One region of the Serratia sp. EC4 genome, then DNA from elsewhere that is predicted to be linked to it. Evidence: predicted binding sites of a transcription regulator. Region 1 holds the regulator's gene; the other holds the start of a gene.
What was found. Region 1 encodes LexA, which represses DNA repair genes until DNA is damaged. Its sites were predicted from a motif close to TNCTGTATGTACATACAGNA; they were not measured.
Positions count from the first base shown of each region.

Region 2: the regulator LexA is predicted to act here: its motif matches at 1,588-1,607, upstream of rmuC (DNA recombination protein RmuC).

Region 1 covers NZ_JBNIDE010000008.1:150,930-155,110, reverse strand. The annotation lists gene plsB (glycerol-3-phosphate 1-O-acyltransferase PlsB) at 1-937, opposite strand, end outside; gene ACP39K_RS19880 (diacylglycerol kinase) at 1,086-1,454, shown strand; gene lexA (transcriptional repressor LexA) at 1,557-2,165, shown strand; gene dinF (MATE family efflux transporter DinF) at 2,269-3,606, shown strand; gene ACP39K_RS19865 (CsbD family protein) at 3,921-4,130, shown strand.
Region 2 covers NZ_JBNIDE010000013.1:41,595-45,775, forward strand. The annotation lists gene udp (uridine phosphorylase) at 1-11, shown strand, start outside; gene ACP39K_RS23055 (tyrosine-protein phosphatase) at 141-923, shown strand; gene ACP39K_RS23060 (DedA family protein) at 1,003-1,533, shown strand; gene rmuC (DNA recombination protein RmuC) at 1,674-3,221, shown strand; gene ubiE (bifunctional demethylmenaquinone methyltransferase/2-methoxy-6-polyprenyl-1,4-benzoquinol methylase UbiE) at 3,300-4,055, shown strand; gene ubiJ (ubiquinone biosynthesis protein UbiJ) at 4,069-4,181, shown strand, end outside.

The DNA.
Region 1 (4,181 bases):
GCAGATAGTCCATGTGGCTGCGGTGGCAGGGCACGTAGACGATCTCGTGGCCGTCCTGCGCCAGCTGGCGCACGCGCTCGGCGTTGGTGACGTTGATGCCCTGATACAACCGGTTCCAGGTCCAGCTCAGCACGCGATCGGACAGACGCACGGTTTCGTAGGAGAAGTCGGCGGCGATCTCTTCCATCAACGCGATGGCGTTCTGCTGGGCCTTCTCGTGCGAGATCTTCTTGCTGCGCGCTTCGTCCTCGACCGCTTTTTCGATCGCTTTGGACGCCAACAGCTTGTTGAACAGATCCTGACGGGCCGGCAGGCTTGGGCCCACCGCGGCCAGGCGCTGGCGCGAGAAGTGCATGCGCGCCACGCGCGCCAGTTTCTGCGCGATGGTTTTATCCGTGCCGTGTTCGGTAGCCATGCGGCGCAGCGACACGGTGTTGGAGAAACGCACGAAGCTGTCGCGGCCGAGCCACAGCACGGCGAAGAACTTCTGCACGCCGTTCAACAGACGCAGGTGCGGCGTGCCGTGGCCTTCGCGGCCCGGCGAACGGCCAAACATCACCGAAACCGGCAGCATCTGAATGTCGAGATCCGGGTTGCTGCGATGCAGATCCAGATAGTCGTGGAACAGCTTTACCGACTCTTCTTTCGGGGTGTAGTAGCGGAACACGCGCGGGCCGTCGTGAATGAACACGTAGCTCGGCAGCACGGTGCCGTCGATCTCCAGCGAGTTGAGCGGATCAGGCAGATCCTGCGCCAGGCACTGGGTGCGCAGCGTCAGCAAATCCGCCTTGGAATTGTAAGGTAAAACATACAAAATCGGCCGTGAGGGATCCAACCCTAGCTCGGTAACCGGATCTGAAGGGATGACCTTACTTCTTACCAACAATTTAAGTGGTAAATTCAATATTTTATAATAAATTTTACGCCAACCTGACATAACAACGTGAAGCCTCTTGTTAGCAATGCGCCGCAAGCATACCAGAAACCGGGTAGCAGATCTGTGGTGTTCGAAAACCGAGAGCCGTCAGCGCGGACTGTTCTAGACTCTTTTTATTATGACCGACCTCTGAGAAAGGCACGAAAACATGGCAAACCAAGCAACCGGACTGACCCGCATCATCAAGGCCGCCGGCTATTCCTATAAAGGGCTATCCGCCGCCTGGCAGCACGAAGCGGCTTTCCGCCAGGAACTGGTGGTCACCCTTCTGGCTATCATACTGGCTGTCTGGCTGGATGTGGGTGCGATAGCGCGCATTTTATTGATCGGATCGGTAGCGCTGGTGATGATCGTCGAGATCCTGAACAGCGCGATCGAGGCGGTGGTGGATCGCATCGGCAGCGAACATCACGAGCTGTCCGGGCGGGCCAAGGACATGGGATCGGCGGCGGTGTCGCTGGCGATCGCACTGGCGCTGTTCGTTTGGGGCACGGTCCTATGGCAGCATTTCGGCTGACGAAAAGCGCCTACTGACTGATTTTTATTTATTCTTCGGTTCCCAATCCGCGCTTACCTGTATATACTCACAGCAAGACTGTATAAACAAACAGGGGGCGGAATGAAAGCACTAACTACCAGACAGCAAGAGGTCTACGATCTGATTCGCGAGCACATTTCGCAAACGGGCATGCCGCCAACGCGTGCCGAGATCGCGATGCGTCTGGGGTTCCGTTCGCCTAACGCCGCCGAAGAACACCTGAAGGCGCTGGCACGCAAAGGCGTGATCGAAATCGTCTCCGGTGCCTCACGCGGTATCCGTCTGCTGATGGAAGAAGAAGAAGGGCTGCCGCTGATCGGCCGCGTCGCCGCCGGCGAGCCGCTGCTGGCGCAGCAGCACATCGAAGGGCACTACCAGGTGGATCCTTCCCTGTTTAAACCGAGCGCCGATTTCCTGCTGCGGGTGAACGGCATGTCAATGCGCGACATCGGCATTCTGGACGGCGATCTGCTGGCGGTGCACAAAACGCAAGACGTGCGCAACGGCCAGGTCGTGGTGGCGCGGATCGAAGACGAAGTGACGGTCAAGCGCTTGAAAAAGCACGGCAACGTGGTTGAACTGCTGCCGGAGAACAACGAATTCCAACCGATAGTGGTCGATCTGCGTCAGCAGAATTTCACTATCGAAGGGCTGGCGGTCGGCGTGATCCGCAACGGCGACTGGATTTAATCGCCGGCCCATCACCGCCGCTCCCTGTATCAATCGCCCCTGTTTTGGGGCGTTTTTGTTTCTGACTTCGCCCTTTGTCACTCAGTCACAGGAACATCCCATCATGCGCCTGATTTCCGCCTTCACCAGCGACACCGATAAAGCCCTGTGGCGCCTCGCCCTGCCGATGATCTTCTCCAATATTACCGTGCCGCTGCTCGGGCTGGTGGACACCGCGGTGATCGGCCACCTCGACAGCCCGATCTACCTGGGGGGCGTGGCGATCGGCGCGGTGGCGACCAGCTTCCTCTTCATGCTGCTGTTATTCCTGCGCATGAGCACCACCGGCCTCGCGGCGCAAGCGCTGGGGGCACAGAACCCGCAAGCGCTGGCGCGCGCCTTTATGCAACCGCTGCTGCTGGCGCTGTTGGGCGGCGCGGCGATCGTCCTGCTGCGTTATCCGCTGATCGAACTGGCGCTGCGGATCGTCGGTGGCGATGGCGAGGTGCTGGAACAGGCGCGGCGTTTTCTTGAGATCCGCTGGTTAAGCGCCCCGGCGGCGCTGGCCAATCTGGTGCTGCTGGGCTGGCTGCTCGGCGTGCAGTACGTGCGGGCGCCGGTGATCCTGCTGATCGTCGGCAACCTGCTGAACATCGTGCTGGATATCTGGCTGGTGATGGGCCTGGGCTGGAACGTGCGGGGGGCGGCGGCGGCAACCGCCATCGCCGAATACGCTACGCTGCTGCTCGGCCTGTGGTTGGCGTGGCGGGTGATGCGCCTGCGCGGTATTACCCTGCAGATGCTGCGCCAGGCCTGGCGTGGCGATCTGCGTCGCCTGCTGGCGCTCAACCGCGACATCATGCTGCGTTCACTGTTGCTGCAACTGTGCTTTGCGTCGTTGACCATTTTCGGCGCTCGCCTGGGAAGCGAGGTGGTGGCGGTCAATGCGGTATTGATGAATCTGCTGACGTTCACCGCCTATGCGCTCGACGGTTTTGCTTATGCGGTGGAGGCTCATTCGGGCCACGCCTACGGCGCCCGGGACGACAGCCAACTGCGCAAGGTGTGGCACGCGGCCTGCAGGCAGGCAGGGCTGGTCGCGTTGGCCTTCGGCCTGGCGTATGCCGTTACCGGCCAGCAGATCGTGGCGGCATTGACCTCTTTGCCGGAACTGCGTGCGTTGGCCGCACATTATTTGCCCTGGCAGGTCATTCTGCCGCTGGTCGGGGTATGGTGCTATTTGCTGGACGGCATGTTTATCGGCGCCACGCGCGGCGCCGAGATGCGTAACAGCATGGCGGTGGCCGCTGCGGGATACGGTCTGGCGCTGTTCAGCGTGCCGCTGTTAGGCAACCACGGGCTCTGGCTGGCGCTGGCGGTGTTTCTGGCGCTGCGCGGCCTGGCGTTGGGCTGGATTTGGCACCGTCATCAGGTGCGCGGCAGTTGGTTTGCTGCACGCTAGGTCGAACGCTTTGTTGGGTTATTTATTAATTTATCTTATGTTTTGTTCATGTTTGCTTACATGTTTTTAGTCCAGATCCGTTCGCGTTAGCTCGTTGTTTGTTGGCGTTTTTTGTTTTTATTTTGTTTTTTAATGGTTTTTTATTCTGCAAATTGGCTTTTTTATTTCCATGTTTAACTAGAATGAATCATGTGGCTGGTAAATGAAGGGGAGCGTTGCTTCTTAAGGTGAAGGGAGCATCAGCCAGAAAATTTTCTGGTTAACCCCGGCCGGCGACAGGGATCACTGATTCACCACAGGTTAACGGAGAGACTATGAATAAAGATCAAGCCGACGGTAACTGGAAGCAGCTGAAAGGCAAAGTGAAAGAGAAATGGGGCAAGCTGACCGATGACGATCTGACGGTCATCGAAGGGAAACGCGAACAGCTGGTCGGCAAAATCCAGGAGCGCTACGGTTACCAGAAAGAGGCGGCCGAAAAAGAGGTGAAAGCCTGGGAAGATCACACCAAACACCGCTGGTAATCTGCAAGGCCGCCATTGAAGGCGGCTTGCACAGCGCAGGCCGGCGTCGCT
Region 2 (4,181 bases), on a different contig from region 1:
GTCTGCTGTAATCGCCTCCCCTCAACGGGCCGCTGACGCGGCCCGTTTTTCCATTCGCGGCGAATCTGTTACGGTGATACTCCTCAGCGCTGCGCCGATGGCTGCCGCGCGTTGTCATAACAAAAACAACGAGGACGTTTATGACCGCCCAGATCCTGCTTCATCCTTCGCTTGCGCCGCTCGACGGCGGCATTAACTTCCGTGACTTCGGCGGCAACGGCGTGGCCGACGGGCGCCGCATCAAACGCGGCCTGCTGTTCCGCTCCGGTTCTCTCGAGCGGCTGACGGAAAACGACTGCACTTTCCTCGCTGGAGTGCCGGTGCGTTCGGTGCTGGACTACCGCGATGCCGACGAGGTGCAGGCCAAACCGGATATTCTGTGGAATGGCGCCGACTATCACCATGTGCCGGCCAACCCGCTGAGCAGCGAAGTTAACGCCAACCTGGAAAAGCTCACCAACGAAACGCTGGCCGCTTTCGACGCTCGGGCGTTCATGCTGGAGCTGTATCGCCGTCTGCCGTTCGGCAATGCTGCCTATCAGCGGCTGGCGCAGCTGTTGAGCAACCCTGGCGGCGGTGCGATCGTGCAACACTGCGCGGTCGGCAAGGATCGCACCGGGGTCGGTTCGGCGTTGGTGCTGTTCGCGCTGGGGGCCGACGAAGCGACGGTGCTGGAAGACTATCTGCTGACCGAAACCACGCTGGCCACTTTCCGCGAACAGATGCTGGATCAGCTCTCTATCAAGCTGAATGCGGCGGCGCTGGAGCAATTCGCCTACGTGCTCAGCGCGCGCGAGGAGTTCCTGATGACGGCGCTGGGCTGCATCCGCCGGCAATACGGCTCCACCGACCGTTGGCTGGAAGCGGAATACGGCCTGGGCGCGGCCCAGCGCGAAGCACTGCAGGCATTCTACCTCGAGTAAATTGCCGCGTGTTTAGTCGGGGTTTAACTCGCCCCGGCTTATCCTAGGCGGCGAACCATCGCGTATCAGGAGCCCCGTATTGAGCCTCAATGACGTTATCAACTGGGTCAGCGATGTCGTGCGTCAGCACGAAGGCTGGGCCATTCCTATCATTTTCTTCCTGGCGTTCGGCGAGTCGCTGGCGTTTTTGTCGCTGCTGCTGCCGGCCACGGTGATCCTGCTGGCGCTGGGCGCGCTGATCGGCGAAAGCGGCATCGCCTTTTGGCCGATTTGGGCCGCCGCCGCCGCCGGGGCGTTTTTCGGCGACTGGCTCTCTTACTGGATCGGCTATCACTATCAGGATCGCGTGGCCCATATGTGGCCGCTGTCGCGCAATCCGCAGCTGCTGGCGCGCGGCCACGCCTTCTTCGAGCGCTGGGGCGTGCTGGGCATTTTCATCGGCCGCTTCTTCGGCCCGCTGCGCGCCGTGGTGCCGCTGGTGGGCGGCATTTGCGGCATGCCGCAGCGCTATTTCCAGCTGGCCAACGTCACGTCGGCGATGATCTGGGCGTTTGGCATTCTGGCGCCGGGGGCATTCGGCATCAAGTGGCTCAGCCAGTGGCTGGGCTGATTTCTCGCTAAATTGCGCAGCGCCGCGCAATATTGTGCGCGGCCGGCAAAATCAGGCTGGACATCCATACAGCCTCCCCTTAACGTGACGGGCAATGGGCGAGCAAAACGCCGCAACGGCTAGGTGCAACAGGAGGCAGGGTGGATACCAGTCTGATTTATGGGATTGGCGGCGTCGCGATCGGCATGCTGTTGGGGTGGCTGATCGCCAGTCTGCGGGTGCAGCAGACGCATGCGCAACATGAAACCGAACTGCGGTTGCTGGAGCAAACGTTGCAGCAGGCGCAGCAGGAAACGGCCGTGCGGCAGGAAACGCTACAGCGCCACGAGCAGCAGTTGCGCCAGAGCGAGCTGGAGCTTCGCAATCTGCACAGCCAACTGGCGGCCGGGCATGAGAAGCTGCAACAGCTCACCCATTGGCGCAACGAATGCGAGCTGCTCAACCAAGAGCTGCGCGCCCAGCGCGAGGTTAACAGCGCGCAGGAGGCTGAGCTGCGCGAAGTCACCATCCGTCTGGAAGAGACGCGCATGGCGGCGGAGGAGAAACAGCGTCTGCTGATCAACAGCGAACAGCGCCTCACCACCCAGTTTGAAAACCTCGCCAACCGCATTTTTGAACACAGCGGCCGCAAGGTTGACGAGCAAAATAAGCAAAGCCTGGATCGTTTACTGCTGCCGTTGCGCGAACAGCTGGACGGTTTTCGCCGTCAGGTGCAGGACAGCTTCGGCCAGGAAGCGCGGGAGCGCCACACGCTGACGCATGAGATACGCAATCTGCAGCAATTGAACGCGCAGATGGCGCGTGAGGCGATCAACCTCACCAAGGCGCTGAAAGGCGACAACAAAACGCAGGGCAACTGGGGCGAAGTGGTGCTGAGCCGGGTGCTGGAGGCCTCCGGTCTGCGCGAAGGGCATGAGTATGAAACGCAGGTCAACGTGCGGGTGGATCACCAGAACCGCATGCAGCCTGATGTGATCGTGCGCCTGCCGCAGGGCAAGGATGTGGTGATCGATGCCAAGATGTCGCTGATCGCCTACGAGCGCTATTTCAACGGCGAGGATGAGGCGGCGCGCGAAGCGGCGCTGAGCGAACATATTGCCTCGCTGCGTGGCCACATCCGCATGCTGGGCCGCAAGGACTACCAGCAGCTGCCGGGGCTGCGTTCTCTGGACTATGTGCTGATGTTCATTCCGGTCGAGCCCGCCTTCCTGCTGGCTATCGATCGCGAGCCGGAGCTGATCAGCGAAGCGCTTAAGCACAACATCATGCTGGTCAGCCCGACCACGTTGCTGGTGGCGCTGCGTACCATCACCAACCTGTGGCGCTATGAGCATCAGAGCCAGAACGCCCAGCGCATCGCCGATCGCGCGGCGAAACTGTATGACAAGATGCGGCTGTTCGTGGACGATATGTCCGCACTGGGGCAGAGCCTGGACAAGGCGCAGGGCAGTTATCGTCAGGCGATGAACAAACTGAGCGAAGGCCGTGGTAATCTTATCGGCCAAATTGAAGGTTTCCGCGCGTTGGGGGTTGAAGTCAAACGGCCGATAAACCCGCTGCTGGCGCAGCAAGCCGGCGCGCAACACGATGAAGCGGAAGAGGCGAACGACGATGATGTCGCCGCGCTGCCGCAGACGAACGACGATGACGATACCGCCGGGGAATCGGGCTTCGTTTCGCACGGCTGAGGCCGTGGCGAGGTGGGGTATTTCCCGGGCTTCTGGTACACTCATCCACACAAAATTGACTGAATAGCAGGCAGGACAATGGCAGATCAATCGCAGGAAACCACCGATTTCGGTTTTCGCACCGTCGCTAGAGACGAAAAACAGGCCATGGTGGCGGACGTTTTTCATTCGGTAGCGGCAAAGTATGACGTGATGAACGACCTGATGTCGTTCGGTATTCACCGTATCTGGAAGCGTTTCACCATTGACTGCAGCGGCGTGCGCCGCGGGCAGCGCGTGCTGGATCTGGCCGGCGGCACCGGCGACCTGGCCGCCAAGTTCTCCCGCATGGTCGGCGAGCAGGGGCAGGTGGTGCTGGCGGACATCAACGATTCGATGCTCAAGATGGGGCGTGAGAAGCTGCGCGATCGCGGCATCGTCGGCAACATCAATTACGTGCAGGCCAACGCCGAAGCGCTGCCGTTCCCGGACAATTACTTCGATTGCATCACCATCTCCTTTGGCCTGCGTAACGTCACCGACAAAGACAAAGCGTTGCGCTCGATGTTCCGCGTGCTGAAACCGGGCGGCCGTCTGCTGGTGCTGGAGTTCTCCAAGCCGCTGCTGGCGCCGCTGAGCAAAGCCTATGACGCCTACTCTTTCCACGTGCTGCCGAAGATCGGCGAATTGGTGGTGAAAGATCCTGACAGCTACCGCTACCTGGCGGAATCGATCCGCATGCACCCCGATCAGGAAACCCTGAAGGGCATGATGGGCAACGCCGGTTTTGAAAACGTCACCTATTTCAACCTGACCGGTGGGATTGTCGCCCTGCATCGCGGCTTCAAGTTCTGAGAGGGAGATGCCGATGCTGTTTACCCCTCTGCTGACCGGCGCGTTGGAAACCTCGCTGAATAACCTGCTGTTTCGCGATCGCAGCATGAAAGCCGCCCGCCAACGCCTGGCGGGCAAGGTGCTGCG